DNA from 2 places in the Xylanibacillus composti genome. Region 2 is predicted to be linked to the other one. Evidence: predicted binding sites of a transcription regulator. Region 2 holds the regulator's gene; the other holds the start of a gene.

Region 1 (15,504 bases), on a different contig from region 2:
GAACAGATGGTCAATATGGCTGTGCACGCCGCCGTCTGAGAGCAATCCATAAAGATGCAGCTTCGTGCCGTTCTCCTTGGCGTGGCGCACCGCCTTCCGCAAGGTTTCGTTCTCGTAGAAGTCCCCTTCGCGAATCGACTTGTGAATGCGGGTCAAATCCTGATACACGATGCGGCCCGCGCCGATGTTCAGATGGCCGACCTCAGAGTTGCCCATCTGACCTTCCGGCAGGCCGACTGCCTCGCCGCACGCCGTCAGCTGCGTATGCGGGTATTGCGTCCAATAACGGTCGAAGTTCGGCTTGTTGGCCTGCGCTACTGCGTTGCACGTATCGTCTTCACGCAAGCCGAAGCCGTCCAGGATGATTAAAGCTACCGGTTTTGGTACGCTCATCTTAGCGCGCCCCCTCAACAAGCTGAATGTAGGAATTCGGCTCGAGGCTCGCTCCGCCTACCAACGCCCCGTCGATATCGGATTGGCTCATGAATTCCTTCACATTTGCCGGCTTCACGCTGCCGCCATATTGGATGCGGACCGCCTGCGCGGTGCTGTCGCCGAACTTGGCAGCGACTTGCTCGCGTATGTAGCCGATCACCTCATTCGCATCCTCAGCCGTGCTGGACTTGCCTGTGCCAATCGCCCAGATCGGCTCATAAGCGATAACAACCTTCGCCGCCTGCTCAGCCGTAAGGCCTTCCAACGCCGCGTCCGTCTGCACCTTGCACACTTCCTTCGTCCGTCCGGCTTCGCGCTCTTCCAGCTTCTCGCCAACGCAGACGATCGGAATCAAATCGTACTGGAACGCCGCCTTCGTCTTCTTGTTCACCGTCTCATCCGTTTCCGCGAAGTAAGCGCGGCGTTCGGAATGGCCGATGATGACATATTTGACGCCGAGATCCTGCAGCATCACGCCGCTGATTTCCCCCGTGAAGGCGCCGCTTTCTTCCCAGTGGAAGTTCTGCGCGCCTACCCGGATCGTCGTGCCCTTGACAGCTTCCACCAGCGCCGGGAGCGCAGTGAACGGCGCACAGATGACGCTTTCCACGCCGCCGACCTCTGCCTTGCCCTTGACAGCCTCGACGAAAGCTGTCGCTTCGGCGGCTGTCTTGAACATTTTCCAATTTCCTGCAATAATCGGTGTTCTCACGTTCCTGCCCACTCCTCTCTTACTTGTCGTTCAATGCGACTACGCCCGGCAGCGCTTTGCCTTCCATGAACTCCAGCGATGCGCCGCCGCCCGTGGAGATATGATCCATCTTGTCGCCCATCTCGAACTTTTCGACTGCCGCTGCGGAATCGCCGCCGCCGATTACCGTATATGCCGGTGTCGTCGCGCAAGCTTCCGCTACAGCACGCGTGCCGTTAGAGAATGGCGCCATCTCGAACACGCCCATCGGACCGTTCCAAACGACCAGCTTCGACTCGTGAATCGTCTTCGCATAGATTTCCCGCGTCTTCGGACCGATGTCCACGCCTTCCCAATCCGACGGAATGGCAGTCACATCGACGACTTTGGTGTTGGCATCCACACTGAAATCGTCTGTCACGACGATATCTTGCGGAAGCATGAAGTTGACACCCTTCTCTTTCGCTTTCTGAATAAAGCTCAGCGCCAGATCCAGCTTCTCGTTATCTACCAGCGATTTGCCGATCTCGTATCCTTGCGCCTTGAAGAAGGTGTAGGAGAGGCCGCCGCCGATAATAATATTGTCTGCAATGTTCAGCAGGTTCTCGATAACGCCAATCTTGTCCTTGACCTTCGCACCGCCTACGATGGCTGTAAACGGACGGTCCGGGTTAGACAGCGCCTTGCCCAGCACTTCGAGCTCCTTCTCCATCAAGAGACCCGATACCGCCAGCAAGTGATGGGCGATTCCTTCTGTAGACGCATGCGCGCGGTGAGCGGCTCCGAATGCATCGTTCACATACAGGTCTGCCAGCTCAGCGAACGCCTTCGCCAATTCCGGATCGTTCTTCTCTTCGCCTGGATAGAAGCGAACATTCTCCAGCAAGAGCACGTCGCCTTCATTCAGCTGAGTTACCAATTGCTTCACATTCTCGCCAATGGCTTCATCAGCCTTTTGCACCGGCTTGCCGAGCAGCTCGGACAAGCGTGCGGCCGCTTGCGTCAGACGCAGCTCCTCCACCACTTCGCCGTTCGGGCGTCCCATATGGCTTGCGAGAATCACCTTGGCGCCGCGCTCGATCAAATATTGAATCGTCGGCAAGGTTTCGCGAATCCGCGTATCGTCGGTAATTTTTCCGTCCTGCTGCGGCACGTTGAAATCCACGCGCACGAAAACTCGTTTCCCTTGTACTTCTACATCACGGACGCTTTTCTTGTTCATGACGGTATCCTCCTTCATTCTTTCACACTTGTGATCTCGCGGGTTCCCTATAATCAGGGAAAGAGGAGAATTGCTTCTCCTCTTGGTTCCCTTATTGATTTTTTTCAGTCTTACAGACCTTTGCTTGCGATGTAGGAAGCGAGATCCACAACGCGGTTGGAGTAACCCCACTCATTGTCGTACCAGGAAACAACCTTCACCATGTTGTCGCCTACAACCATTGTGGACAGGGCGTCAATCGTGGAGGAAGCCGGATCGCCATTGTAGTCGCTCGAAACAAGCGGCTCCTCGGAATAGTTCATGATGCCCTTCAGCGCGCCTTCGGAAGCTTCTTTCAGCGCAGCATTGACTTGATCTACAGTTACGTTCTGGCTCAGTTCTACAACGAGGTCCGTTACGGATACGTTCGGTGTAGGAACACGCATAGCCATACCGTTCAGCTTGCCCTTCAGTTCAGGCAACACGAGAGAAACAGCTTTCGCTGCGCCTGTTGTGGAAGGAATGATGTTCTCTGCAGCAGCACGCGCGCGGCGAGCGTCCTTATGAGGCACGTCCAGAACGGACTGGTCATTCGTGTAAGAGTGAACTGTAGTCATCATGCCCTTTACGATGCCGAACTTGTCATTCAATACTTTCGCGAATGGCGCCAAGCAGTTCGTTGTACAAGACGCGTTGGAGATGACCGTATGGCTTGCCGGATCGTACTTGTCTTCGTTTACACCCATAACGATCGTGATATCTTCGTTCGTTGCCGGAGCGGAGATAATAACCTTCTTCGCGCCGCCTTTCAGATGCGCTTCCGCCTTTTCCTTCGCAGTAAAGATACCTGTGGATTCTACTACGATCTCAGCGCCAGCCTCACCCCAAGGCAGGTTTCCAGGATCGCGCTCGGCGAATACTTTCACCAGCTTGCCATTTACCTGCAGACCGCCTTCTGCAACTTCTACCGTTGCGTCAAGTCTGCCGTGAGTCGTGTCGTATTTGAGCAAGTGAGCAAGCATCTTCACGTCTGTCAGATCGTTAACCGCCACCACTTCTACTTCCGGATTGTTCAGAGCAGCACGGAACACGTTGCGTCCGATACGTCCAAATCCATTAATGCCAATTTTAACCATGTTAATGTCCTCCTTAAAAAAATTATGTTTGCGTTTATCTCAAAACGGTGCATAAGCTCCGTTATGAAAACATTAAGATAAGTAATGCAGAATTTGCTCTGCTGCGGCCTCGTCCGTAACCAGTATATCCTCATGGCCGAATCGCAAGACAGCCGCTATCGCTTCGCCCTTGCTCTTGCCGCCGGCCACGCCGATGACCAGCTCCGTCTTGTAGATGTCCTCCAATCGGAGACCGACGGTTGGAATGTTGTGGACTACATGCCCTTTATGATCGAAGTAATAGCCGAATGCTTCGGCCAGCGCCCCTTCCCGGGCCAGGCTTTCCTTCATGGCGGAATCCACATTGCGCCGCGTCGCCATCACCATAGCGTCTCCGATGCCGTGCACCACGATGCGGGCCTTGCGGATTATCGCAATCAGCTCGCGGATATTCGGCTCCTGTATCAAAGATTGGTACGCGTCCTCGCTCAGATGGTCAGGCACATGCAGCAGCCGGTATTGGCCGCCGGTTCGCTTCGCCATCGTTGAGGCAATGGAATTCGCCTGCAGCTCGACATTCTCGCCAAGCCCGCCGCGCGCCGGCAAAAACCACGTGCCGCGAAACGCCGACGAAGCCGTTAAGCATTCAGCGATTTCCGCCATCGTCGAACCGCCTGCTACCGCAATCACATCCTGCGGCTGGACAACCTCGCGCAGCGCCGCAGCACCCGCTCGTCCCAGCTCCTTCTTCGCCAAGATCGACTCGTCCGAGTCTCCAGGGACTATGATCACTTGCTTCAATCCGAAATGACAGCGAATCCGCTCAGCCAGATCAGTCAGGCCGAACAGCTGGCGAATATACGGCTCCAGTCCCTCTAGCAGCTCCTCGCCCGCTGCTGTAATATGCATGCCGGTGCTGTTCGTATCGAGCAGCCCCTGCTGCTTGAGGATATCGACCTCGCTGCGCAGCACCCGCTCCGTCATATGTACGGACTGGGCTAATGTCCTTCTTCCTATGCTGCCGCTAAGCTTGATATGATGGAGAATCGTATACCGCTTCTTCATGACGTCCATCAGCTCGGGAAGAAGCTGCTTCTGCAATTCCAGCAAACTGCTCAAATTTCTCCCACCCCAATCCGAACATGGCGCCATGAGATTTATCGGGGAGCTCGCGTCACTGCTGGACATTATATGTCCCAGACCAACATTTTTCGTCCCACCCTCGACAATCTTTATTCTATTGGATTTATTGCCAAATTGCAAGCGACAGAATGCCCCTTGCTTTTTTCCCCGAGATCGCCTATAATTAGTTTCGCTGTCTCCTCTACGAACTAGTATGCGCTCGTGGTCCAATGGATATGACGCAGGCCTCCGGAGCCTGAGATCGAGGTTCGATCCCTCGCGAGCGCGTTTCTCTACATGTTGCCGCCACAATGAAGGTGCACTGGTAGTCCGGTAGAACGACTGCATTTTTTTTGATTCTAGTTTGACCTTTCTTGACCTTTGGTATTGAAATCAGGTATAATAAAATACGTAAAGGCTTTTGAATATACAGGAACAGGTAAAGGAGGAAAGCCTCATGAGTTTTGTGCCTTATGTCGTCGAACAAACCAACCGCGGAGAGCGTTCCTATGACATTTACTCCCGGTTGCTCAAGGATCGGATCATTCTGCTCGGCACACCTGTCAACGATCAGGTGGCCAATGCGATTATTGCGCAAATGCTGTTTCTGACTGCGGATGATCCCGAGAAAGACATTCACTTGTACATCAACAGCCCCGGCGGATCGATCACGGCCGGTATGGCGATTTTTGACACGATGCAGTTCATTAAGCCGGACGTCTCCACGATTTGTGTGGGCATGGCCGCTTCCATGGGGGCCTTCCTGCTCGCAGCCGGCGCCAAGGGCAAGCGCTTTGCCCTGCCGAACAGCGAGGTTATGATCCACCAGCCGCTCGGCGGCGCAGAGGGCCAGGCTTCGGACATCGAGATCCGCGCGAAGCGCATCCTGAAGATGCGCGACAAGCTGAATCAGATCCTGTCTGAACGTACCGGCCAGCCGCTGGAGCGCATCGAGAAGGACACGGATCGCGATTACTTCATGAGCGCTGCCGAAGCAGCCGATTATGGACTGATCGACAAGGTCATCACGAAAACAAGCGAAGCGTAAGCCGGCACGTCTGCTGAGCACGCTAAGACTGCGCGATAAGGCTGCCCATCGGCACCTCATGTCTGGCGGATTGAACGGAGAGAATCGAACGATTCTCCCGGAAGCCGCGATATGGGCCAGGGGCGGCCTTTTTGCTTTGGAAGGCCTGACTGCTTTCACCGCTTTCTTACTTGCCGCTCGCCGTTGCCCACCACATCGCCTTAACACCACACACCGTCGCCCAATCCCTTCATGCCGTCCGTCTGCACCTCCTCCTATTGATGCTTTGCCCCACCACATTCGCCTGAGCATCTCGAACCGTCGCCGCCGTCCCCTTATATCTTCCGCTGTCCCCCTCTATCAATTGCCTCCTCCTCATGCCATTTTGCCCGAGCACCACACACCGACTCCACATCCCTTCTGACCCTCCGTCTGCACCGCCTGATATCGACACTCCGCTCGCACCCTCCGCCTGCACATCTACTCTACGTTGAAAGGTTGCTTCTCCCCGCCTTTCCTGCAAACTGCCGCAAGTAGAACCAAGTGTCGAAATAGCGGAATAAATTGGTCTTCAAACAGCAGGATCGGATGGATCGTATGAATGAAGACCAAAATTTGGACCTATCCCCGTTCGCATACCCGAATGAAACAAATCCCCATGCGGATACGACCAAAAAATTCCGCTAATCATCGGCCAAAATGAGTTATACGGCGCCATAAGAACAGTAATTCCCGTTATCCGTGCACCACCCCCCATGAAACCTGACTTCAAGGAATCTAGCGCCAGCTCCCACCGACACCCACCAGCCCCGCCGCCCATACTCCGAATAAAAAAACATGGTCAATAGTGGGAGAACCGTTTTTTTTGACGGGGTCATTGCCTCTAAAGCCGCCACGTTCTCCCGGCTATCTCCATCGTAATACGCCCATAAAAATAAGGCCAACCAGAACCTGGTTGACCTTATAATGCGAAACCCGGCTCCCTGCTGACACATTCGATCAGCAAGGATACCGGATTTTTTTGACATAAGGAGAACAGGGAATATAATGCCCTGTCTTTACTCCTTCCGCAGCGGGTACATAACGAGACTGATCGGGAAAGCAGACCCCGCCGGCGGGATAAATTCCACTTCAAGCGAGCGTTCCTCGCCAGTTGTGCGGTGCAGCAGAAGCACACCGTCATAGGCGGTCAGCGTGCCGCTTTGCGGCGCAAGCACCATTTTGCCGTTAATCTTGAAGACGCCCTTGAACAAGCCGCCTCTTGCCACGATGCCCAGCGCCATTTCGCCCGGGTTGTCGATGTGCACCTTGTAAGTGACGCCATAGTTGCCTTTGTTCGTGACCGACTCGCCCCGGAACACATCATAGCCCTGCACGTAAGGATCGGTCGTGCCATCGGCAATCAGCATATGGTGAGGCTCCCGCATGGTCGCCGCGTTAACCCGTTTGATGACATCCGATTGCACGAAGGTGCCGCGCACATGTCCGTTGTAAGGCAGTTCTCGTCCTCGCTGCACAACTTCATTCAAGCCGTCTGAGCGATGAGAGGCCACGACACTCACCTGAAGCCGACCATCCGTCTCGACATCATAAATCATATTGATACCCTGATAAGGATACATCGTCGGCATTTGCATAAATAACCGAGTCTCCCCAGGAGGGACAGTCACCGTCTTGTTGAACGGGTCTCGCAACAGGAAATCAACCGCAGCCTGATAGCCAATCAAATGCGCATACAGGTTCGGATATACCTCGCCTTTGTTCGTCGCTCTCAGCGTAACCGGATCACGGCCGGGATTAGTCAGCATGACAGCGACCGTGATCGGCTCATCCGTACCGTTCAGGTGATGCGCATAAATGCGCGCTTTGCCCTGGATCGTGTCGCGATACAGGACGCCTTCCTCCGTAATCGTCTCCGGGCTGTCGCTGACCAGCAGCTTGCGATCTTCTACCGGGAGAGTCTCCCCGTCAACACGAGGCATCCGACTCACATAACTGCGGAGCGCTCCGCTCATCGGAACGATCGAACCGATTTTTCCGTAATAGAATGGATATTCTTCCTCCGTTAAGTAAGGAATATCGTCTATTTTCAGCTTGCGGGTGTAAGGGGGACTCACATTCCCTTGGGAATCGGTCACCCGCAGGGTAACTTCATATTCACCGGGCCGGAAATAGGCGGCCTGCTTGCCTGACCATTCATACTTGACGAGTCCGTCGCCGTCAGCATCATAGCTGAGATCCACGGTTTCGACAGGCTCTCCCAATCGGTAGCTGGGCTTGGTGAACGCGAACTTGGCAGTAGGCAGGGAATTGCCAGTTTGCGTATTGTAGATGGAACCCGGCAAACGCAGAAAGGTCACTTCTATCTTGCGGATATTGCTGTCATAGCTGTACTGAGCACCGATCAAATCACAAATCCAGGACATCTGCACCAGCAGCGTGCCTTCCTTGATTGCGGCCACCGAATCCCATGGCAGAAACGCGCCGTTCAAGTAAGCAGTCCCGGCCTTCTGATCCAGCAAAACCGTACTTCCGCCGGGAAGCTGCATCTCAATTGTTTGCGTAGCTTCATGCCAGATGACCGGAAACCCGAAGGAATCGCCCAGAAACTTGGCGGGCAGGAAAGTCCGGCCATCAATCGAGGTAGCAGGATATGCCAGATCAACCGGCTCTCCATTCAACAACGCCTGCTTGCTGTCCAGATATAGGGCAACCTGTACCGTAGTGCCCCCCACGCTATTATTAGGCGATCCTGCTGCCGCGGCCGGCAATATGCCAAGCGCACTCATCATCAGAACGGCTGCCAGTACAGCCGCTATATTCCTCTTCCAACTCCAGCTCATTCATGCTATCCCCTTTTTTCGCGTATAGTGCTTTGTTTTATTCTCCCTATTTATTCTCGTCAGACACACGAAAGCTTAAAACGAATATTGTACCGTAACAGTCGTGCTGATCGTAAGCTGACCAGCTGAAATCGGGGTAGACACCGCTTGCTCCGTCGTCAGCTCCACCATCTTCCGCGCAGGGAACAGCCCGTTGTCAGGCATGCTCACTTGCCCTTGCGAAACGTGAAGCACCTGCTGAACGGTGCGATTCTCGGTCTTGGCGATTGCCTCGGCCTTCGCACGCGCATTCGCCATCGCCTTAGCCAGCACGTCGATTTCATATTGTTCGGATTTCTCTGTGCCGAAGCGTATGCCGTTAATCTGGTTGACCCCGGCCCGGGAAGCCGCGTCGAGCAGCGGACCAATCGTTTCCAGATCCCGATAAGATACTTGAATCGCGTGCGTCACCGCATAACCGGTCACTTTAGGCCCCTGCTTGTCTGAATAGTCGAATTCCGGATTGACGTGGAAACCCGTAGTCTGCACATCTTTGGGATCAAGCTTGTACGTTTCGAACAGAACCTTCTCAAGCTCCTGGAAGGCTTCGGCATTCTCCGATTGCGCGGCCTGCGCGGTCGCGGCGCGGGTTTGGATACCTAGCTGCACATACGCGATATCCGGCGCAATCTCCATGGAGCCTTGGCCAGTGACGGTAATCGTACGCTCTGTCCCGACTCCTCCATCTGCAGCTGCTGCCGGTCGTGATTTCAACCATTCGCCCCCTTGCATGAAAGGGGAAGCCGCCAGCAAACAAGCCGCTACAGCAACAGCAAGCCCAGCTTTCCTCCATGCTGTCATTTTTCCTGCTCACTCTCCTGTCTAGTGAAATAATTGAATTACACAATTAGACGCCCACTACTAGCAAAAGTTGCACGAAATCCGCCCCATAAAATCGCCTAGTCAATCAGCCCGCTTCCCTCCAGCGTGACCTGCACGTCCGCACGAATGCCTGCATCGGGATAAGCGGCCTTCCAGTCCTCCCACTCCTGTTCGTCCGCATGCATGGCCCGGTAACGCAAGCCGAACCCTACAGGATCCATACCCTGCTGCTGCGCTTCCTTCAGAATGCGCTCCAGCTGCTCGCTGAACGTGCGGTTGATCCGATCCTGAAGCCGCCGCCAGAGACAGCAGGCCGGGCATATGGCCTACATGCGTCACAGCCTCGCGAATGGCGTCCCAGGACAAATATGTGTTCGTGACACCCTTGAACATAATGAACATAATGATAGGAAAGTTCAGAACAATGATGATCTCGAGCGCTCCTGCTTCCCTTCAGGCAGCGGCTTCTCCTTGGTGAACAGCTTCAAGTACGGCTGTCCGTAGGAGCGAAGGTTGCACATATAGTAAAGCAAGCCGATAAACCCGATCATGACGCCCAACAGCCCAAACAAAAAAGTGGCCATCAGGATCAACCCATACTTCACCACCCGAATAGCGGAACTCATTTCATTTAACGGGATGATGAAATCAGGTTCGAATCCAGGCTCTCGGTTAACGTATCCTTTGGCCCCAGAACCGTCTTTTCTACCTTGGCTTCCCCGACAGGAGAAGCCTCCTTCTTCCGCAGCTCGCAGGCGAACACCTGGCCGTCCAGACAGCAAATCACTTGCCCGCTGAGCATCGCTTGCGCCGCCTGTTGAACGTCCCGATCCTGCAGCGGTCGGCCAAGCGCCGCCAAGTACTGGGCATAGATTGCCTTGTTTTCGTAATACGGCTTGACGAGTCGCTCCGGAATGAGCTTGCTGTCCACAATAGACTCCAGATAGGCAAGCATAAGCTCGCTGTTGTCCTGCTTCACGGATTGGCTCCGGTAATCGGCCATGCCGCCGAACTGCTCCTGCAATACCCGCCAAACCGCTGGCTCTTTCTGGCCTGATTGCTCTCGCTTCATGACACTTTCCTCCGACACTGGAAGTCCTTTCTATCGTGTGCGAAAACCCGAGTCTTTAAACGAAAACATTTGTCGCCTGCCGAATCACACGCAAACTGATCTCCAGCATGGACCCATCCCGGAAGTGGACAAAGGGCTTTGCTGGAAAGGGCGTATGAATGCCAACCTGCGCGAATATATATGAGCGATAGGGAGTTTCTGGATCGGAGGGCACAAGCTCATGCAAATTCATGTGATTCAACCAGGACAGTCATTGTGGGGCATTGCGCAGGCATACGGAACAACGGTCGAGGAGATCGTGCGCGCCAACGCATTGCCCAATGCTGGCCAGCTAGTAGTTGGCCAAGCATTGGTCATACCGATTAACGGCCAATATTATTGGGTGCAGCCAGGGGATAGCCTGTACACAATCGCCGCGCGTTTCGGGCTGTCAGTGCAGCGCCTGGCGAGCGTGAACCAACTGAACCTGAATATGCCGCTGCAGGTGGGGGTGCGTCTGTATATCCCCCCTCAGCCGAAGGTTCCAACAGAAGCGAACGCATATATCGAGCCGCGGGGTGAAAGTGTTTCTCCGGAGCTGCTTCAGGCTGCACAAGAAGCCGCGCCATATCTCACTTATCTGGCTCCGTTCAGCTTCCAGATACAGCGGGATGGCACGCTCGATCCCCCGCCGCTGGAGTCCTTGCCGGCAGTTGCCGAGCAGCATGGCGTGACGTTAATGATGGTCGTCACCAACCTGGAAAACGAGCAGTTCAGCGATGAGCTGGGCCGCATTATCCTGAACGACGAAGCGGTCCAGACCCGGCTGCTGGACAATATTCTGGACGCGGCCGCGCGTTACGGATTTCGCGATATTCACTTTGACCTCGAATTTTTGCGTCCGGCTGACCGTGAAGCATATAACCGCTTCTTGCGCAGGGCAGCTGCGCGAATTCACGAACAAGGCTATCTGATTTCGACCGCCTTGGCGCCGAAAACCAGCGCAACGCAGGCGGGCGCCTGGTACGAGGCTCATGACTACCGCGCTCATGGCGAAATCGTAGACTTCGTCGTCATCATGACTTATGAGTGGGGGTACAGCGGCGGACCGCCAATGCCGGTATCGCCGATCGGACCCGTTCGGCAGGTGCTGGAGTACGCCCTTACCGAAATGCCGGGCTCCAAGATCATGATGGGCCAGAACCTGTACGGCTACGATTGGACCTTGCCCTTTGTTCCCGGCGGCGAATATGCCAGAGCGCTGAGTCCGCAGGCTGCCATAGCGCTGGCCGCCCGCGAGAATGCCGCCATCCAATATGACTGGCAGGCGCAGGCGCCGCATTTCGATTACGTGGATGACGAGGGGGCAAGCCACAAGGTCTGGTTCGAGGATGCCCGCTCCATTCAGGCCAAATTCAATCTCATGAAGGAGCTGGGCTTGCGGGGGATCAGCTACTGGAAGCTCGGCCTGCCGTTCCCGCAAAACTGGCTGCTGCTGGACAGCAATTTCACCATCGTCAAAAACCCGGCGGGATAACGCCGGGCCTCCTCGTCGGCAGCCTGCCAGATTGCCGCTTACCGGATCGCAAAGGTCTGAGCATGACAAAGAAACCGAATCCTCCGCGCGGTCCTGCCGGAACAGGACGTCCGCCGCGGCACAAGGTGCTTTCGGCGCTCTGCCGCGGATTGGCGAAGGATTCGGTTTCTTACGGAAGACTGCCGCCACCCGTTGCATGGCAGTCTTCCCTCCACAAGGGAGTCAAATTAAGAAGTGGAACAGCTCCGGGTTCTTGTTCAGCTCCAAATACTGAATCCCTTCGCGCTCCATCCGGGCCAACAGCGGCTCGTAGTCCTCCCTGGCGCGCAGCTCGATGCCTACAAGCGCCGGCCCGTTCTCCTTGCTCGTCTTCTTCGTATACTCGAAGCGCGTGATGTCATCGCCTGGCCCAAGCACCTTGTCGAGAAATTCCCGCAAAGCCCCGCTGCGCTGCGGGAAGTTAATAATAAAGTAATGCTGCAGGCCTTCATAAATCAGCGAGCGATCCTTGATTTCCTGCATGCGGCTAATGTCATTGTTGCCCCCGCTAATGAGGCATACTACATTTTTGCCGCGGATTTCCTCCTGCAAGAAGTCCAGCGCAGCCACAGGAAGGGCTCCGGCCGGCTCGACGACAATGGCATTCAGATTGTACATATCCAGGATCGCCGTGCACACCTTGCCCTCAGGCACTGTCAAGACATCGTCCAGCACCTCGCGGCAGATATCCAACGTTCGCTCGCCCACCTGCTTGACTGCAGCTCCGTCTACGAACTTGTCGATGGACTCCAGCACAACACGCTCCCCCGAGTCCAGAGAACGCCGCATAGCCGGCGCTCCTTCCGGCTCCACGCCAATAATGCGGGTATGCGGGCTAATCCGCTTCACATACGAGCCGACACCCGCCGCCAAGCCGCCGCCGCCTACAGCCAGAATCAGCACATCGAGCGGCTCCTTCATCTGATTCAGAATTTCCAGTCCTACCGTTCCTTGCCCGATAATGGTCCGCTCGTCATCGAACGGGTGGATGAACACCTTGCCCTGCTGCTCGGCATAAGACGTCGCTTCCCGGTACGAATCGTCGAACGTATCGCCCACAAGCTGCACCTCAACTGCTTCCCCGCCGAAGAAGCGTACCTGATTCACCTTTTGGCGCGGCGTTGTCGCCGGCATGAAGATCGTGCCCTTCACGTCCATATCCTTGCAAGCATAAGCCACGCCCTGTGCATGATTGCCAGCACTGGCGCACACCACCCCGTTGGCCAGCTCCTTCTCTGTCAGCGTCTGCATAAAGTGATAGGCGCCGCGAATCTTGAAGGACCGCACCACCTGCAAATCCTCCCGCTTCAGGAACATCTGGCAGCCATACTTTTGCGACAACCCTTCGTTGCGCAGCAGCGGCGTCCGATCTACCGCCTTCTGCAGCAGGCGGTCCGCCTGCAGAATGTCTTCAACCTGAATCAATGCCAACTTCACCCGCTCCTTACCGACATAGCATCCCGAGCGCACACCCCCGCGTCGTTTCCGGCCGTCCGGGAAGCGCCCTTCCTCCGCCATGCTGTTTCTGTCTAGTGTATCCGTTTCATGGAATATGGAGCCACTATAGAGGGTAAGCCGGCTTTTGTCAACCTTCCGCCTGCTCTGTCCCGGTGAAAGCTTCGAAGCCGCGCGCCAAGCACGGCGGCACATGCAGAGCGCTCGCTAACGGATCATCCGCAGCTGCTTATGCCTTCTCCTCGCACAGTTCCCTGAAATTGCAGCCTGCGCATACCGCTCGGCTCGGGCGGCTCGCGAAAGCCTCCTTCGGCTTCGGCGCATTGCGCTCCGGATCGGCGAGACAAGCCTTCATAGCGGCCATGCTGCGGCTCATCGCCTCACGCACCCGTTCCATGTCCGCCTGGTCGGCGTAGACGGTCTTCGTCTCGCCGGTGAGCAGATATTCCACGCGCAGCTCCAGCTGCTCGGGCGGTATGCCTGCTTGCTCTCCGAGATAGATGGCATACAGGATTAGCTGCTCCTCATTCTTCTCATCCTCCATGCCCGTCTTCCAGTCCACCATGATCCACGGACGCTCGCGGGAGCGATCCTCCAACAGGGCGTCCATCTTCACATATACCGGCGTTCCCTCCACCTCGAACGTTCGCAGCTGCTCTACCTCCGCAATGCGCATCGACGGGCTTGCCGTTAGCTCCCGCCACGTCAGACTGCGAAGCAGGCCATCGACACAGACGCGCAGGCGGCGCTTGATTTTCTCCACCCGATCTTGAGGCAGCTCCCCTATGTAGTACATCTCATGCAGCATGGTGCTCTTCTTCGGCGCCCGCTTCCAGCGAGGCACATCCCGCGAATCGAGAAATGCCTGATTCAGCCGACGCCGCAAGCGCTCCACCAGCTCGTCTGCCGCCGCGTCGCCGGCTTGCTCCTCCCATCTCTGGAGCAGATGCTCTGCTATCTGATGCAGCTCATCCCCCATCACCAAGTACAGGTTAGCCAGCTGCTTCAGCCGATAGGCAGCTTGCGCCTCTTCCGACGCTTCGCGCTGCCATCCATTGTGGGAGGCATAATAATGATAGTAATATTTGCGTGGACATTCCCGAAACAGCTGATCCCTCGACTGTGACCAGGACCATTCCGGAAACGGCCGAACCACGAAAGCCATTTTGCATCGCTCCTGTCGTATCCTTGCTATCCGGATACTTCGCTGCGTCTTCATTTTCACCACTAACGGCTCGGATGAAGGAACATCTCCTGGCGCATACCCATCGGGCGTCCTCATTCGGAGCAGGAGGACTTCCAGGTGCGCTGCTGGATATATTGCTTTCCCCACTCGTCCAGTTGGTTTAATATGGATTTCAGCGACATTCCAAACTCACTCATTTCATAGACGACTTTGGGCGGCACTTGATTGTAAACTGTTCGAATGATGATGCCGGCCTCCTCCAACTCTCGAAGCTGCTGCGTTAACATTTTTTGTGTAATATCAGGAATATTCCTTTTTAATTCGCTCGTTCGTTTGGGGCCGGTCCCACAGTTCAAATGACATAAGATCAGCAACTTCCATTTGCCTCCTATGACCTCCAGCGTCGCTTCGGCAGGAATGTTAAAAGTCCTTATATTTTGCATTTCCATGGAATAACCCCCTTACTTATACTTTCAATAGGTACTTTTCGGTGCCTTTCTCACTTTAAAGTTCCTATAGTACAAAAAAGTACGTTCTTCCCATTAATTATGTCTTATCAGATAATTTTATCGTACCTCGCTTGAGGTGAAAAGTAAAAAGAATGGAAGGTGACGACTATGAGAGTCTTGACCGTTGTTTCACACCCTAGGGTGCAATCCTTAACCTTTTCTGTTGCAGAAAGATTCACACAGGGACTCGCCGATGGCGGACATGAGTCGGAAGTGCTGGATCTGCATCGCAGCGGGTTTAATCCGGTATTGTGGGAGGCGGATGAACCCGAATCATCTTCTGCTCGCAAGATCTACTCGCCCGAGGTGGAGGCGGAGATCGGACGTATGATGAAACACGATGCTCTCGTCTATATTTTCCCGGTATGGTGGCACAGTTTCCCAGCCATGCTAAAAGGATATATTGACCGTGTGTGGAACAACGGATTCGCG
Region 2 (15,504 bases):
GTGCCGCCAAGCGTTACCCCCTGGTACAGGACCACATCGTCGCCGATTTCGCATGTCTCGCCAATGACCACGCCCATTCCGTGATCGATGAAGAACCGTCTGCCGATGCGCGCCCCCGGGTGTATCTCGATCCCGGTAAAGAATCGACTGATTTGCGACACCAGTCTCGCAATCCCGAACCTCCGCTTGCGATAGAACCAATGCGCTACACGATGGGCCCATAGTGCATGCAAGCCCGAATACGTAAATAACACCTCCGGAATGCTCCGCGCCGCCGGATCGTTCTCGAATACGGTGCGGATGTCTTCACGCATGCCTTGCAACACGGCTTCTCCCTCCTTCTCCTCTTCCAGCTCCGCTTCTTTTATCTATTCTTCTCTATTGTTAAAAAACGCCCCGGCAGCCTAAGCTGCAGAGGCGTTGATACGCGGTTCCACTCTGCTTGAATCTGGAACTGCCGATGCGGCAGCTGACGATTCATCTCCTGCGGCCTGTAACGGGGCCAACCGGCATAACCTACGGGCTCAAGCATACACGAATGCAAGCGGCTTCGGCCATGCGGCTCCCAGGTGCACTTCGGCCTGTTCGGGGATAGGCGGCTTCCAGCCGGCATCTCATCCGTCCGCCCTCTCTGGCATCCCCGTTCGCAGCCCTACTTTCCTGTTCCGCGCCTTTTCTAGTTTTATCATAGCCCAATTCCGTACAGATGGCAATGCAGTTCTGCTCTAGCGGCGCAGCATGAACGAACGCCTGCCGCCGCGCTTTACCGCCATGCCGCCAGACGCTTGATCAGCTTCTCCTTGCCCAGCAAGTACAGCGAGCGGTTCAAGTCCGGTCCATGGGTTTGTCCGGTCAGCGCTGCGCGGATCGGCATAAACAACTGCTTGCCCTTGCAGCCTGTATCCTTCTGCACTTGCTTGATGGAAGCCTGTATTGCTTCGACTGTAAAGCACTCCAATTCCTCCAGCACTTCCCCGAAGCGCTTCAGCACAGCCGGCACCTGCTCCTCGGCGAGCACAGCCTTCGCTTCTTCCTCCAGCTCAAGCTCATCGTTGAAGAACAAGTCCGACAGCGGCACAATATCCGATGCCGCGACCATTTTCTCCTGCTGCAGCGCAACCAGCTCTTCTACCCAAGCCCGCTGTTCCTCGCTCAACGCCTCGGGAAGCCGACCTGCTTTCTGCAGATGCGGCAGCGCAAGCTCTACGACACGTGACAGCTCCGCCTTTTTCATATAATAGTTGTTCATCCAAGCCAGTTTGTTCGTATCGAATACAGCCGGACTTTTGGAAAGGCGGTTTTCATCGAAGATGGCTACGAATTGCTCGCGGTCGAAGATTTCCTCCTCGCCTTCCGGGGACCAGCCAAGCAGCGCGATAAAGTTGAACAGCGCCTCCGGCAAGTAGCCCAGATCATGATACTGCTCGATAAATTGAATGATCGACTCGTCCCGCTTGCTGAGCTTCTTCTTCTGTTCGTTGACGATCAACGTCATATGGCCGAACGTCGGAGGCGTCCAGCCGAGCGCTTCATAAATCATCATCTGTCGAGGCGTGTTGGAAATATGGTCGTCCCCTCTGAGCACATGGGAAATCTCCATCAAGCGATCGTCCACGACAACAGCGAAATTGTAAGTGGGAATACCGTCCTTCTTCACGATGACGAAGTCGCCGCTGGTTTCCGCTTCAAAGGAAACCTCGCCTTTGACCATATCTTGAAACGTGTAAACGCGTCCTTTCGGCACTTGGAACCGTACGCTCGGCACGCGCCCTTCTTCCACATAGGCTTGCTCCTGCTCCGGGGTCAGCGAACGGCATTTGCCGGAGTACATCGGGTTTTCTCCCCTCGCCATTTGCTCTTCGCGCTCGCGTTCCAACTCCTCTTCCGTACAGTAGCATTTATAAGCCTTTCCTTCTTCGAGCAGCTGCCGCCAATACTTCTCGTACAGCGCCAGCCTCTCTGTCTGGCGATAAGGACCATACTCCCCGCCGATGTCTACGCTCTCGTCCCAATCCATACCTAGCCACTTCAGGAACCGGAGCTGGTTTTGCTCGCCGCCTTCTACATTGCGTTTCGTATCGGTATCCTCTATGCGAATAATGAATGCGCCGCCCTTGCTGCGCGCAAACAAATAGTTGAACAAAGCCGTCCGGGCATTGCCGATATGCAAGTGACCGGTCGGGCTGGGCGCATATCGTACACGCACCGCGCCTGCTGCTTCTGCCATTACACGTCTACCTTCCTTCTCCATCAAATTATGGGCACATCATAGCATATTTTTTTGCAGACAGACAACGGCCTGGGCCGCTATTCCTTCCTCTCGGCCGACAAACCCGAGCCATTCGGTGGTCGTTGCCTTCACGTTGACGCAATCTATTTCCGCCTCCAGCGCATCTGCTATGATCTCGCGCATCTGCGGAATATGGGGTCCCATTTTCGGCTGCTGCGCAATGATGGTCGCATCCACATTGCCGAGCCGATAGCCCCGCTCCTTAGCCAACACCCATACCTGTTTCAGCAGCTTTAAGCTGTCAGCGTCTTTATAGGCCTTGTCCGTGTCAGGGAAATGCTTGCCGATATCCCCAAGCGCGAGCGCGCCGAGCACCGCATCGGTAATCGCATGCAGCAGCACGTCTGCATCTGAATGGCCGAGCAAGCCTTTCTCGTGGGGAATGGCGACGCCGCCGATGATGCAAGCGCGGCCCTCCGTCAATTGATGGACATCAAACCCTTGTCCGATCCGAATCATCCGTCTGTCTCCTTTCTTTGCCGGGCAGTTTCCGCCGCGCCATTTTCTTCGACACGAATTTCCGAGTCGCGCTCAGCGTAACGCCTGATATGCTCCTCAGCCCAATGCCAGTCATCAGGCGTAGTCAGCTTGATATTCGAATAGCTGCCTTCCACAATGTGGACCTGCTTGCCCGCACGCTCCATCAGCATCGCATCGTCCGTGCCGACAAATCCTTCACGTGCCGCATGCTCATGAGCCTCACGCAGCTCGACGGTGCGGAACGCCTGCGGTGTTTGTACCGCCCACAGCGTATCGCGATTCGGCGTATGCGTAATAACCCCCGCTTCGTCAGCGACTTTGATCGTATCCTTCACCCGAACAGCGAGTACTGCCGCCGCCTGCCTCTCCTGCGCAGCGGACAAGCAGCGTTCGATTTGCGCAGGCTCGATGAACGGTCGCGCTGCATCGTGCACCAGCACCCAATCACTATCCACCGCCTGCAGCCCGGCATAGACCGAATGCTGGCGCTCCTTGCCGCCGGCCACCACGATAATGGGTGTCTTCAAGCGGCAGCCCGCTGCCAACTTGCATACGCGCTCTCTGTCTTCCTCGCCGGTTACCACCACAATCCGCTCAAACCGCCCTGTTCGTTCGAATGCCTCCAGCGCATACACCAGCACCGGCTTTCCAGCCAGCGGTAAAAACTGCTTGCTCTCCGTAGTTCCCATTCGCTTGCCGCGGCCAGCCGCTACAATGATTGCCCCCGCTGTTTCCATGTTCGCCTGCTTTCCTTCCTTTGCCTTATGTACGAATCATCTTCCGCTATTATAGCATAAGCGTGCCAAAGCAAAAGCCCGGCCTCCTTGCCCGGGCACGCCAAAGAAGCCCGGTGCTTTCCAGCCCGGACTTCCTCATGCTTTGATTGCGTAAGAGTTACAGCGCCCTTTCAATCAGCTTCGGCTTGGCAAAAATCATTCTGCCGGCTGAGGTCTGAAGCACGCTTGTAACGAGCACCTCTATCGTGCTTCCGATATATTCGCGGCCGTTCTCGACAACGATCATCGTGCCGTCATCCAGATAGGCCACCCCTTGCCCATGTTCCTTGCCGTCCTTGATGACGCTGACGACAATTTCCTCCCCGGGCAGCACGACAGGCTTCACCGCATTGGCCAGATCGTTGATGTTAAGCACGGCTACACCTTGCAGCTCACATACTTTATTCAGATTGTAATCATTCGTGACGACCTTGCCCTGAAGCACCTTGGCCAGCTTGACCAGCTTGCTGTCCACCTCGGAAATTTCCTCAAAGTCCCCTTCATAGATGAGAACCCGCACATCTAGCTCTTTTTGGATTTTGTTGAGGATGTCCAGTCCCCGCCTGCCGCGATTGCGCTTGAGCAGATCGGATGAATCGGCGATATGCTGAAGCTCCTCCAGCACAAATTCAGGAATGACCAGCGTGCCTTCTACGAATCCCGTCTTGCAAATATCTGCGATGCGTCCATCAATAATGACACTTGTATCCAAAATTTTATGCTCCGGGATCCCCTTGTACTCGCCGTCCTTTCCCTTATTGATCCTCAGCCCTGCCATGAGCGCCGCCCATTCCTCCCGACGGCTATAGCCAATGCGCGCACCTACTGCGCAGCATCCGGAAAGCACCAAAGCGGACAAGACGGAACCCATGATCGGAAGAGGCATCAACAGCTGCATAACCAAAGCACCGGGCACCAGCCCGATGAGCGCCCCGATCGACAGGGCTAACAGCTCCGAGCCCGGCACATTCTCCAGCTTGATCTCCATGCGGTTCCATAGCGACAACAGAGCTTGTCCGCCCCAGATACCAATAATCAATAAGAGCACGGCACCAACTCCGGCCAGCCAATAGGCTCCGCCAGCCAAGCGTTCTGTCCATTCCGGCTGCATGCGGGACAATTGCCAACCGCCATAAGCGCCGATTGCCAAGCAACTTCCATGATATATGCGTTTCCACATGGGGCACATCCACCTCCTTGCAATCTTTTCCTTAACAGTATGACCAATTGGCCGGAAGATAATCTTGCTGCAGGAAAGTTTTGAAATCAGTTTGGGCTTCCGCTATAATGAACACATCAGGTTTTGTAATTTAACGGAACCCCAACCCGGTGAGGTGAGAAGATGAGCACGATTCAGTTAAGCGATTTTCAAAAACAAGTGTCCGAATTATTGCTCCGTCACCGCAGTCTCTTGGACGTCTTGTCCAAATACGATCAATCGAATGCTTCCGTCCATCGCTCTATCGTCAAGGCCATTACAGAATGCGGCTGCGTTGAGGTAAACGGCAAGAAACAACAGTTCGCGCCGGAAATGACGCTCGAAGAAGCCAAGAATACCTTGGAGACACATATGTCGGGCCAGCTGTGCGATACGTGCCTTGATGCAGTGAGCGCGGAATTCGGAAAAAATCTATTTTACATGTCCTCGTTGTGCAATTTGCTGAATATTAAGCTGGAAGATGTTATTGATCGCGAAATGAAGAAGTGTTCCACGCTGGGATTGTTCAATCTTTCTTGATGAATGACCTCCTTGGCAGGAACCGCAGAATCGGGCTGCTTGCGCTCTGGGCGCAGGCAGTTTTTTTTATGAGGGGGATGGGATTCATCCTATCGTGGAGCGCGGCAGCTAAATCGGGAGGAGTGGCTGTAACGGCCAACTAGCGGATTGTATGACAAGAAAGCGCATGCTTGAAAGGGCTTTTTAAATAGAGGGAATCAAGGGTCTTAACTTGCACGCATCCCCATTTGCCAAATCGTTAACGGGAAAAACCGGACTTATCGGGTCACTATCACTTTTGCCATGCATATTCCCCACATATTAAGACCATATACACCCGTTACATCGTCCATTTGCCGATTTTGTGTTGAGATAAGGACATGAATTTCCTTTATCGGCGTGCTCTGGCAACCACAAGCATTTGCGGCCACAACTGCTCATGCAGGAATTGCTTCCGCTCTACCTGTTTGTCCTCTAACAAAGAAAAAGCTGGCCCGAGTCTTTTTCAAGACTTTTGGGACAACTTCTTTGCTTATCCTTCGCTTTGCGCCGGCTGCTCCTCCTGGTATTGCGCAGCTTCGATCTGCCTGCGATGCCTGCGGGCCAGACGACGGACGATAACGTTAACGTTTTTTTTTAGACCATATAAGGCATATAGCACCAGAGGAATGAAAATAAGCTTGGACAGTTGACCCGGATATAGAATCGCCAGACCAACTGCAAGGATGACCAGCAAAGGCGCAATCCAAAGCATGGAGCGGGGGATCGCTACCTTCTTAAAGCTTGGGTACTTAATATTGCTGACCATCAGCAAGGACAGCAGCACGGTGCTCGCAATTAGGATGTAGGGCGAAAGAGACGCATGGAACAATGCCAGCGTGCAAAGCACTCCGCCCGCAGCCGGTATAGGCAATCCGACGAAGTATCCCGGCGTACTGGCCACCACGTTGAATCTTGCCAGACGCAAAGCCCCGCAAATCGGGAAGAGCGCCGTCACGATCCAGGCAGCCGCTTCATTCAGATCCTGGAAGGCAACTGAATACACGATAAAGGCCGGAGCCACTCCGAAGGAGATGACGTCAGACAAAGAATCCAATTCCTTGCCGAAATCGCTCTGTACATTCAACGCACGCGCAACCCGTCCATCCAAACCATCAGTGAGCATTGCTACAATTACCAGAATAGCGGCATAATCGGGCAGGCCATTGAACACAAAGATAATCGAGAGGATGCCCAAAAACAAGTTGGCGATCGTAAATAAATTAGGTAGCGATTTTGCAATCATGACGTTCCACCTCTGCGTTTACTATGCCCCAAAACCGACGACTTATCAACCATTGTATGATTGTATGCAAATTAGATATGTCTGTCAACAAAGACCTGCTCCTGGATGCGCTTTAGGCCTTCCTTGATGGCCCGGGCGCGGACTTCACCGATACCGTCAACTTCATCCAGCTCCTCTATTGTCGCCATCGTCACATGGGGCAAATATTCGAACCTTTCCACAATGTTGTGCACGATCACAGAAGGCAGTCGCGGAATCTTGTGAAGCATCCGGTAGCCTCTGGGGGAAATGGGCTCTTCTAATATCGTATTCGTATTGGCATAGCCCAGTGAACGAATAATGTTATGGTAATCCAGGATTTCTTCATTGCTGAGCCGTTTCAGGCTTTGACGCATCTCGCGTATCTTGTCGTCAGACGTCTCCCTGCCGTAATCGCGCAGGAGCAGGACAGCCTCCTCGTCGATACGCGCTACAAGCTCTTCGAGCTGCATACTTATTAATCGGCCTTCGGTGCCTAATTCATTAATATATTTTTTGATCTCGGTCCGGATGCGCAGCACCATCTCCACGCGCTGGATGACTGCCGCCACTTCTTGAAGGGTAACCAGCTCTTCAAATTCCGTTGCGCTCAAGTTCGTAAAGGCTTGATCGAGCACCGCTTTGTACTTCTCCAATGTTTGGATGGCTTGATTCGCCTTCGTCAGGATAACACCGATATCCTTCAGCGCATAGCGCAAATTCCCCTGATACAAGGTAATGACATTCCGCCTTTGCGAAATCGATACGACAAGCTTCCCCGTCTGCTTGGCAACGCGTTCCGCTGTCCGGTGCCGAATGCCCGTCTCAATCGAAGGGATGGAAGAGTCGGGGATGAGCTGAGTATTGGCATACAAGATGCGTTTGAGATCCTCGCTCAAAATGATCGCTCCATCCATCTTGGCCAGCTCGTACAAATAGTTCGGCGAAAAATCGCAATTGATCGAAAAGCCGCCGTCAACAATTTCCATCACCTCTGGACTGTAGCCAACAACGAGCAAACCGCCCGTCTTGGCACGCAGCACATTTTCCAATCCTTCGCGGAAATCCGTCCCCGGCGCAACCAGCTTCAGCAATTGATTCATCAGCTCTTGATTATCTTCTTCTTTCACCAATCCCATCACCCCCGTTTATCTCTGGCTGCCGCAACATGCGCAGCTGGGGAACCGCTGTCGCCGAGCGCTGCTTCCAATGCTTCGGCTACTGTGCGTACCCCTATTATCTCTATACCTGCAGGAGCTTTCCAACCCTTCATGCTGCGCTCCGGCATAATGACACGATGAAAACCCAGCTTCTTCGCCTCAGCGATGCGCTGCTCGGCTCGGGCAACGCCGCGCACTTCGCCGGTCAAGCCGATCTCCCCGAAGATCACATCGTATGGATTTGCCGGCTGATCCTTGAAGCTCGAAGCCACGCTGACCGCAACAGCCAGATCAACAGCCGGCTCATCCAGCTTCACGCCCCCCGCGACATTGACGTAAGCGTCCTGCGTTTGCAGGAACAAGCCTATTCGTTTCTCCAATACTGCCATAATCAGAGACAATCGGTTATAGTCTATGCCTGTTGCCATCCTTCTAGGCGAAGGAAAATTCGTCGGCGACACAAGCGCTTGCAGCTCGACCAGCACCGGTCTGGTGCCTTCCATGCTGGCAACAACCGTGGAGCCTGCAGCGCCAATCGGTCTTTCCGACAGGAAGACCTCCGACGGATTGGCGACCTCCTCCAAGCCGATTTCGCGCATTTCGAAGATGCCCATTTCATTCGTTGACCCAAAACGGTTCTTCACCGCCCGCAAAATCCGGTAAGCCTGGTGGCGGTCGCCTTCAAAGTACAGCACCGCATCCACCATATGTTCCAGCATTCGGGGTCCGGCAATCGTTCCTTCCTTGGTCACGTGGCCAACGAGAAAGGTTGCGATGCCTTTGCCCTTGGCAATTCGCATAAATTCCCCGGTACATTCCCGAACCTGCGAAACGCTTCCGGGCGCGGATGCCAAGTCTGGCTGATATACGGTTTGAATCGAATCAATAATCAGGAACTGCGGCGCTACTTCGTCCACCGCGTCGCGGATAAAATCCATATTCGTTTCGCAGAGCACATACAGCAAATCGCTCAGCACGCCAAGCCGATCGGCGCGCAATTTCGTCTGTCTGGCTGATTCCTCCCCCGAAATGTAAAGGACCTTTTGCCCTTTGGCAGCCAAGGAGTGTGAGAGCTGAAGCAGCAGCGTGGATTTGCCTATTCCAGGATCGCCGCCAACCAAAATGAGCGAACCCGGCACAATTCCGCCGCCCAGTACACGGTTCAGCTCAGCCATCTCGCTAAGCACACGCGGCTCGCGGGTGCTGTCAATCTGGGTGATCGATGCTGCCTTCTCCCTGCCGGAGACAAATCCGCCCCGTACCCCGGCCGTTTTGGGCTGGCGGGCTTCCCGTTCCTCCGCCATCGTATTCCAGCTGGAGCAGCCGGGGCATTTGCCCATCCATTTCGGCGATTCATATCCGCATTCCTGGCATATAAATTTCGATTTATCTTTAGCCATGGGGTCTCCTCTAGCTTCCGTAACATGTGTTTGACACTGCTTCTTTCAGTTTACCATTTTGTTCTACGGGTGAAAACCCTCGGAAGTCTGAGCTGAACGCGAAGAAGCTGTCCGGGATCTGCATGACCCGGACAGCTTCTCTATCCTAAGCTTATTTCGACTTGGTTTTGACCTTCTCTTTCTCTACGACGAGTTCATTGTCACGTTCGTCAATAAGGAGAGTGTCTCCCTTGGAAATATTGCCTCTCAGCAATTCTTCGGACAGACGGTCCTCAATATGCTTCTGAATCGCTCTGCGAAGCGGACGCGCGCCATAAGCTGGATCGTAGCCCTCTTTGGCAAGGAATGCCTTGGCGCTGTCGGTCAATGTGAAGTCGACCTCCTGCTCCTTCAAGCGCTTGCGAAGCTCCTCGGACATAAGTGTCACGATCTCCGCAATATGCTTCTCCTCAAGCGAATGGAAGACGATTGTCTCGTCAATCCGGTTCAGGAACTCCGGACGGAAGTTTTTCTTCAGCTCATCCATCACTTTGGACTTCATGTTGCTGTAGTCGCGGCCTGCGTCATCTCCGGCGGTGAAGCCCATTGTGGAATTGCGCTTGATCGCTTCCGCGCCTACATTGGATGTCATAATGATCAATGTATTGCGGAAATCGACTACGCGGCCCTTGGAGTCCGTCAGGCGCCCATCCTCCAGCACCTGGAGCAGGATGTTGAATACTTCCGGATGCGCCTTTTCGATCTCATCCAGCAGGACAACCGAGTATGGCTTGCGGCGCACCTTCTCTGTCAATTGACCGCCTTCCTCATAACCGACATATCCCGGAGGAGCGCCGACTAGGCGGGAGGTTGAATGCTTCTCCATATATTCGGACATATCAATGCGGATTACACTGTTTTCATCGCCGAACAGCGATTCCGCCAATGCGCGGGCCAATTCTGTCTTGCCGACGCCTGTCGGGCCAAGGAAGATGAAGGAGCCCATTGGCCGCTTCGGATCCTTCAAGCCGGCTCTTGCCCGGCGGATCGCCCGGCTAACCGCCTTCACTGCCTCATCCTGACCAATGACGCGGTCATGCAGAATGCCTTCCATCTTCAGCAGACGCTCGGTTTCTTCTTCAGCCAGCTTGCTCACCGGAATACCCGTCCAGCTGGCAACCACTTGCGCGATATCCTCCGGCGTCACTTCGGAATCGGTGCGTCCCTGCTTTTCCTTCCACTCATTTTTGGTCATTTCCAGCTCTTCGCGCAGCTTCTGCTCCGTATCCCGCAGAGAAGCGGCTTTCTCGAACTCCTGACTTTGCACCGCAGCGTCTTTCTCCTTGCGGATGTCCTCCAACCGGCTTTCCAGCTGCTTCAGATTCGGCGGAACGGTGTAAGAGTTCAGGCGAACCTTGGAACAAGCTTCATCGATCAGGTCAATGGCTTTATCCGGCAGGAACCGATCCGTAATGTACCGATCGGACAGCTTGACAGCCTGCTCTACTGCCTCATCGGTAATTTTCACGCGATGATGTGCTTCATAGCGATCGCGAAGGCCGTACAGGATCTGGACTGCTTCATCGGTGGACGGCTGATCTACCGTGATCGGCTGGAATCTGCGCTCCAATGCCGCATCCTTCTCGATGTACTTGCGATATTCATCCAAGGTTGTGGCGCCAATGCATTGCAGCTCGCCGCGAGCCAGGGAAGGCTTCAGAATGTTCGAAGCGTCGATCGCCCCTTCCGCGCCTCCGGCGCCGATCAAAGTATGAAGCTCGTCGATGAAAAGGATGATGTTCCCCGCTTGACGGATTTCGTCCATGATTTTTTTCAGACGGTCTTCAAATTCCCCGCGATATTTCGTTCCTGCCACAACGGAGCCCATATCGAGCGTCATGACTCGCTTGTCGCGCAACGTTTCCGGAATCTCATTGTTGACGATCTTCTGAGCCAGCCCTTCAGCAATTGCCGTCTTGCCGACACCCGGCTCACCGATCAGTACGGGGTTGTTCTTCGTTCTGCGGCTGAGCACCTGAATAACGCGCTCGATTTCCTTGGATCGGCCGATGACGGGATCGAGATTTCCTTCCTTGGCGTAAGCCGTCAAATCACGCGCCAGGCTGTCCAAGGTTGGCGTGCTCGCATTTGTCTGCGTACCGTGATGCGAAGACATCGTTTCATTGCTGCCGAGCAATTGCAGCACTTGCTGGCGCGCTTTGTTAAGACTGACGTCCAAATTGTTCAGGACGCGTGCCGCCACACCTTCGCCTTCACGAATTAAGCCAAGCAATATATGCTCCGTGCCTACGTAAGTATGTCCGAGCTTACGCGCTTCGTCCATCGACAGTTCAATCACTTTTTTGGCACGCGGTGTATAGGCGATATTGGTCGGCTGTTCCTGTCCCCGGCCGATTAAGGTCTCCACTTCATCTTGTATTTTCTCGAGGCCAAGTCCCAGGGCGATCAGCGCTTTCGCAGCAATGCCCTCGCCTTCCTTGATCAAGCCGAGCAATATATGCTCGGTTCCAATATTGTTATGACCTAAACGGACTGCTTCTTCCTGGGCCAATGCCAGGACTTTCTGCGCTCTTTCCGTAAATCTTCCGAACATCATGGGAATACACCTCCATTAAAATATTTTGATCCTGTATAGGTCTTACCAGTGTACACCAATTACGACGGACCGCGCCAGATGCGGCGGGATAGTATCCGGCAGATGCGCCGGACCAAGGTCCTTCAGTGGGCCGGATTCACGAACCTATGCTTCCCTGGGAGAGATACGCTGACGAATCATCTCCGCCCTCCGGATGTCTCGCTCATCAGGTGTCAGCTTGGCGCCGGCATATTGCTGAAGAAATCCGGGCTGCGTCATCACCATTAACTCGTTGAGAATATTGGCGGATGTCTCGCGGATCAATCCGAGGTCAATGCCAAGACGCACATCGCTCAAGCGTTGGGCCGCTTCCTTGGAATCTATAACTGTCGCATAGGATAAAATTCCGAAGGAACGGTATACCCGATCGGCTATCCGCGTTTTGGATTCCTGCATCAGTCGTTCACGAGCTGCCCGCTCATGTTCGATAATTTGCTTGACGACCTTGTACAAATTGTCGATGATTTCCTCCTCCGACTGTCCCAGCGTAATCTGGTTGGATATCTGAAACAGGTTGCCGACCGCCTCGCTGCCTTCGCCATAAATGCCACGAACGGCAAGACCTACCTGGGTAATGGCGGAGAGTATGCGGTTGATTTGCTGCGTCAGCACCAATGCGGGGAGATGAAGCATGACTGAAGCGCGTATCCCTGTTCCCACATTGGTCGGACAGCTAGTCATGAAGCCTCGCTGTTCATCGAATGCATAGTTCAGTCTGCTTTCGAACACATCGTCAATTCGATTTGCCAGTTCCCAAGCTTCTTTAATCTGAAAACCTGGATACAGGCATTGTATTCGCAGGTGGTCCTCCTCATTAATCATAATGCTTACCGCTTCGTTCTCGCTTAACAAGACAGCCCCGTTGCGTGATTCATTGGCCAAGTTCGGGCTGATTAGATGTTTTTCCACTAGCACTTTTTTCTCGAGCTCACTCATCTCGCTAAGCTTAAGCGCCTCGAAACGGCTGATGCTCTGCAGGCTGCCGTCCTCCAGCACCTGCATCGCTTTATTTAACACTACCTGAGACTGATCATTTGTTGCAAGCATAGGAAAAGGATGGTTGCGAATATTGCGGGCCAGCCGAATCCGGCTGCTGATGACAATGTCCGACTCTGGTCCGCGTCCTTTCATCCATTCACTCAACGCTTCTTCCATAAATTTGCGAAGCGACATTGCTGAGTTCCCTCCTCGCCTCTTCTATATAAGTCGCAGTCGTCCCGCAGCCCAACAGGGGATCGGGACTATTCCGCTGCTATTTTGCGCTCCAGTTCCCGAATTTTGTCTCGGAGCGATGCGGCTTCTTCGAAATTCTCCTCTTCAATGCGACGGTGCAGTTCACGCTTCAATTCCTCTATTTTCCGCTTATCCTTAATCATGCCGCCGGATCGCTTGGGAATTTTACCGCTGTGGACGGTATTGCCATGAATTCTTCTGAACATCGGGTCCAGCCGCTCATTGAAATATTTGTAGCAGTCACTGCACCCGAAGCGGCCAATCTTGCTAAACTGCGCGTACGTCAATCCGCACGTTTCGCAGCGCACGGACTGCGGTTTCGGGTTGAGCGGGTTGCCTGCGGTCGGTTCGAACTCCAGCAATCCTGACAACAAGTTATGAATGGAGAACCCGTTTGGTGTTCCCGGTATAAGCTCTCCCTTGTCCCTGGCGCATGACTCGCAAATATGAAATTCTGTTTTCTCCCCATTGACAATTTTGGTGAAGTGAAGCGTCGCCTGTCTTTTGCCGCATTCCTGACAGAGCATCCGTCCATCCCCTCCTTCAAGCATAGGTTAGACATTCAGTTAGCGGGCGTTGGTTACCTGTGTGCTTCCGCTAAGAATCCTTGCTGGCAGCCGATGTCCCGAGCAGTGCAATCAGCATAAACTTCAGCATGCGTGCTCTTATCTCATCGCGAAGCGGCAGCTTCACGGCAATCGCTTCCCGAGATACGGCAGCTTTCAACAGAGCCGCCTCACGAGCATTAATCAGCCTTGCTTCTGTCATCTGGTAAATCAAACCTTCCGCACTGGCCTGGTCGATCTGGCTCCCGATCGATTCCCGGATATGGGCCAGCAGCTCTCCCTGCCTGGGGAGCTGCAAACGCTGGATGCGTATATAACCGCCGCCGCCGCGCTTGCTTTCGACCAAGTATCCTTTTTCCAAAGTAAACCGAGTGCTGATGACGTAATTGATTTGGGAAGGCACACATTGAAAACGATCCGCCAGTTCATTGCGCTGAATTTCAATGCTTTGCCCTGGACTCTGCTGCAGAATTTGCTTCAAATATTGTTCAATAATATCAGAAGTGTTTCGCATCAAAAGCCCCCTCCAGCCATTAAACCATGGTCTAAGTTTCAATAGTCAATTGACTTTGACTTTCTTTGACCTTAATTTCATTATACTCATAATTGATTCATTTGCCAAGTACTCTCTCCATTATTATGGACATAAATCTGCGTTAAGAAACCAATAACGCATATAGGACAGGGGATATCAATGACAACCAAATTCCCGTAAGTCCCATTGCCAGGCTGCTGTAGGCGCCCTGCAATTCCGAATCCTTAAGTACCTTAGCCGTGCCGATGCCATGCGCCGCAGTGCCCGTCGCCAATCCGATAGCCATATCCGAGCGAATCCCCAATCGCTGGAGAAAGGTCGTGCTGACCATGCTCCCCAGCAGGCCCGTCAAAACTGTGAAAACCGCCGTCAATTCAGCAATTCCGCCTTGTCGGGTTGAAATAGCAACAGAGATCGGCGTAGTTGCGATGCGCGGCAGCGCGGACAAGATCACTGCTTCCGATCCGCCCAGTCCCCGCAGCAGCAAAACGGTCGCCCCAACTCCCGTCAAAGATCCGGCAAGCACCGCGATAACAATAGGCAAGCTGTTCGCACGGATCAGCTTCCAATGCTTGTAGAGCGGCACCGCCAATGCCACCGTTGCCGGTCCAAGCAGGAACTTAATCCATTCGCCGCCGACAGCATAATGCTCGTAGGGAACTTGAAACATAATCAACAGCAGAATGATGCCTGCTGAACAGAGCAACAACGGATGAACTCGGGGAAATTTCCGATTTGCCCACAAGGAGAGTGCATACATGATGATCGTCAACGCCATACCGAAAATCGGCAATTGGCTGAATGGTTCATTGCCCATGCTGCTCTTCTCCTTTCTTGTCTTGGCTGAATCGTTCCGCAGCTGCACCTGCTGCAGCAATAGCAGCAAGCGTCCCCAATATAAGCATGAGACTAATTGGCAGCCATTCCTTCATCAGAAAGGGGTAAAACACCATCGTTCCAACAACAATCGGCGCAAAAAACAACATCATATGAGAAAGCAAAAATTGCGCAGCTCCCTCCACCCACTCCAGCTTCAACCACTTGAGATGCAGTGCCGCCAACATTCCGAGCAGCCCCAACACATTGCCGGGCAGAGGCAAATCGAACAACCGGACAATTCCCTCCCCCGCACACCAAAATGCCAACAACCACGCAAAGCCTGCCATCTTTGTATCCCCCATTGTTCTGTCTGCACTAGCTTGTCCTTCTGTTGTACCATACCCTCAACGAATGGGAAAGAGTATGTTTGCTTGCCATTATACACGCTTTCCGCTTCTCGGGGCACTTCCTGCTCGTAAGCCTGCATATTCGATGGCATTTGGGAATCTCGACAGTTCGGTCTGATCTCATGAACAGCGATCCATACAAGGAATAACACAAAAACGTGCGTACCACAAAAAAAAAAGCGC

Evidence for each region. Region 2 encodes CtsR, which represses protease genes until heat stress. Its sites were predicted from a motif close to ATGGTCAATAAAGGTCAAACA; they were not measured.
Region 1: clpP (ATP-dependent Clp endopeptidase proteolytic subunit ClpP) is a predicted target of CtsR. The motif match lies at 4,926-4,946, and genes of this name have one in related genera.

Annotation. Positions count from the first base shown of each region.
Region 1 is NZ_BOVK01000022.1:44,861-60,364, reverse strand. Features, by position in the region: gene gpmI (2,3-bisphosphoglycerate-independent phosphoglycerate mutase) at 1-393, opposite strand, end outside; gene tpiA (triose-phosphate isomerase) at 395-1,147, opposite strand; gene XYCOK13_RS09030 (phosphoglycerate kinase) at 1,167-2,348, opposite strand; gene gap (type I glyceraldehyde-3-phosphate dehydrogenase) at 2,459-3,463, opposite strand; gene XYCOK13_RS09020 (sugar-binding transcriptional regulator) at 3,536-4,561, opposite strand; tRNA gene XYCOK13_RS09015 (tRNA-Arg) at 4,781-4,852, shown strand; gene clpP (ATP-dependent Clp endopeptidase proteolytic subunit ClpP) at 4,992-5,612, shown strand; gene XYCOK13_RS09005 (stalk domain-containing protein) at 6,650-8,434, opposite strand; gene XYCOK13_RS09000 (SIMPL domain-containing protein) at 8,510-9,274, opposite strand; gene XYCOK13_RS08995 (Ger(x)C family spore germination C-terminal domain-containing protein) at 9,373-9,618, opposite strand; gene XYCOK13_RS08990 (spore germination protein) at 9,712-9,921, opposite strand; gene XYCOK13_RS08985 (spore germination protein) at 9,927-10,367, opposite strand; gene XYCOK13_RS08980 (glycoside hydrolase family 18 protein) at 10,588-11,883, shown strand; gene ilvA (threonine ammonia-lyase IlvA) at 12,106-13,353, opposite strand; gene XYCOK13_RS08970 (PD-(D/E)XK nuclease family protein) at 13,607-14,542, opposite strand; gene XYCOK13_RS08965 (winged helix-turn-helix transcriptional regulator) at 14,656-15,012, opposite strand; gene XYCOK13_RS08960 (NAD(P)H oxidoreductase) at 15,181-15,504, shown strand, end outside.
Region 2 is NZ_BOVK01000045.1:21,550-37,053, forward strand. Features, by position in the region: gene cysE (serine O-acetyltransferase) at 1-314, opposite strand, end outside; gene gltX (glutamate--tRNA ligase) at 764-2,227, opposite strand; gene ispF (2-C-methyl-D-erythritol 2,4-cyclodiphosphate synthase) at 2,267-2,749, opposite strand; gene ispD (2-C-methyl-D-erythritol 4-phosphate cytidylyltransferase) at 2,746-3,507, opposite strand; gene XYCOK13_RS15660 (PIN/TRAM domain-containing protein) at 3,665-4,726, opposite strand; gene XYCOK13_RS15665 (nucleoside triphosphate pyrophosphohydrolase family protein) at 4,889-5,284, shown strand; gene pssA (CDP-diacylglycerol--serine O-phosphatidyltransferase) at 5,796-6,548, opposite strand; gene disA (DNA integrity scanning diadenylate cyclase DisA) at 6,620-7,696, opposite strand; gene radA (DNA repair protein RadA) at 7,705-9,126, opposite strand; gene clpC (ATP-dependent protease ATP-binding subunit ClpC) at 9,278-11,722, opposite strand; gene mcsB (protein-arginine kinase McsB) at 11,867-12,934, opposite strand; gene mcsA (protein-arginine kinase activator protein McsA) at 13,003-13,521, opposite strand; gene XYCOK13_RS15700 (CtsR family transcriptional regulator) at 13,592-14,074, opposite strand; gene XYCOK13_RS15705 (LrgB family protein) at 14,217-14,912, opposite strand; gene XYCOK13_RS15710 (CidA/LrgA family protein) at 14,902-15,261, opposite strand.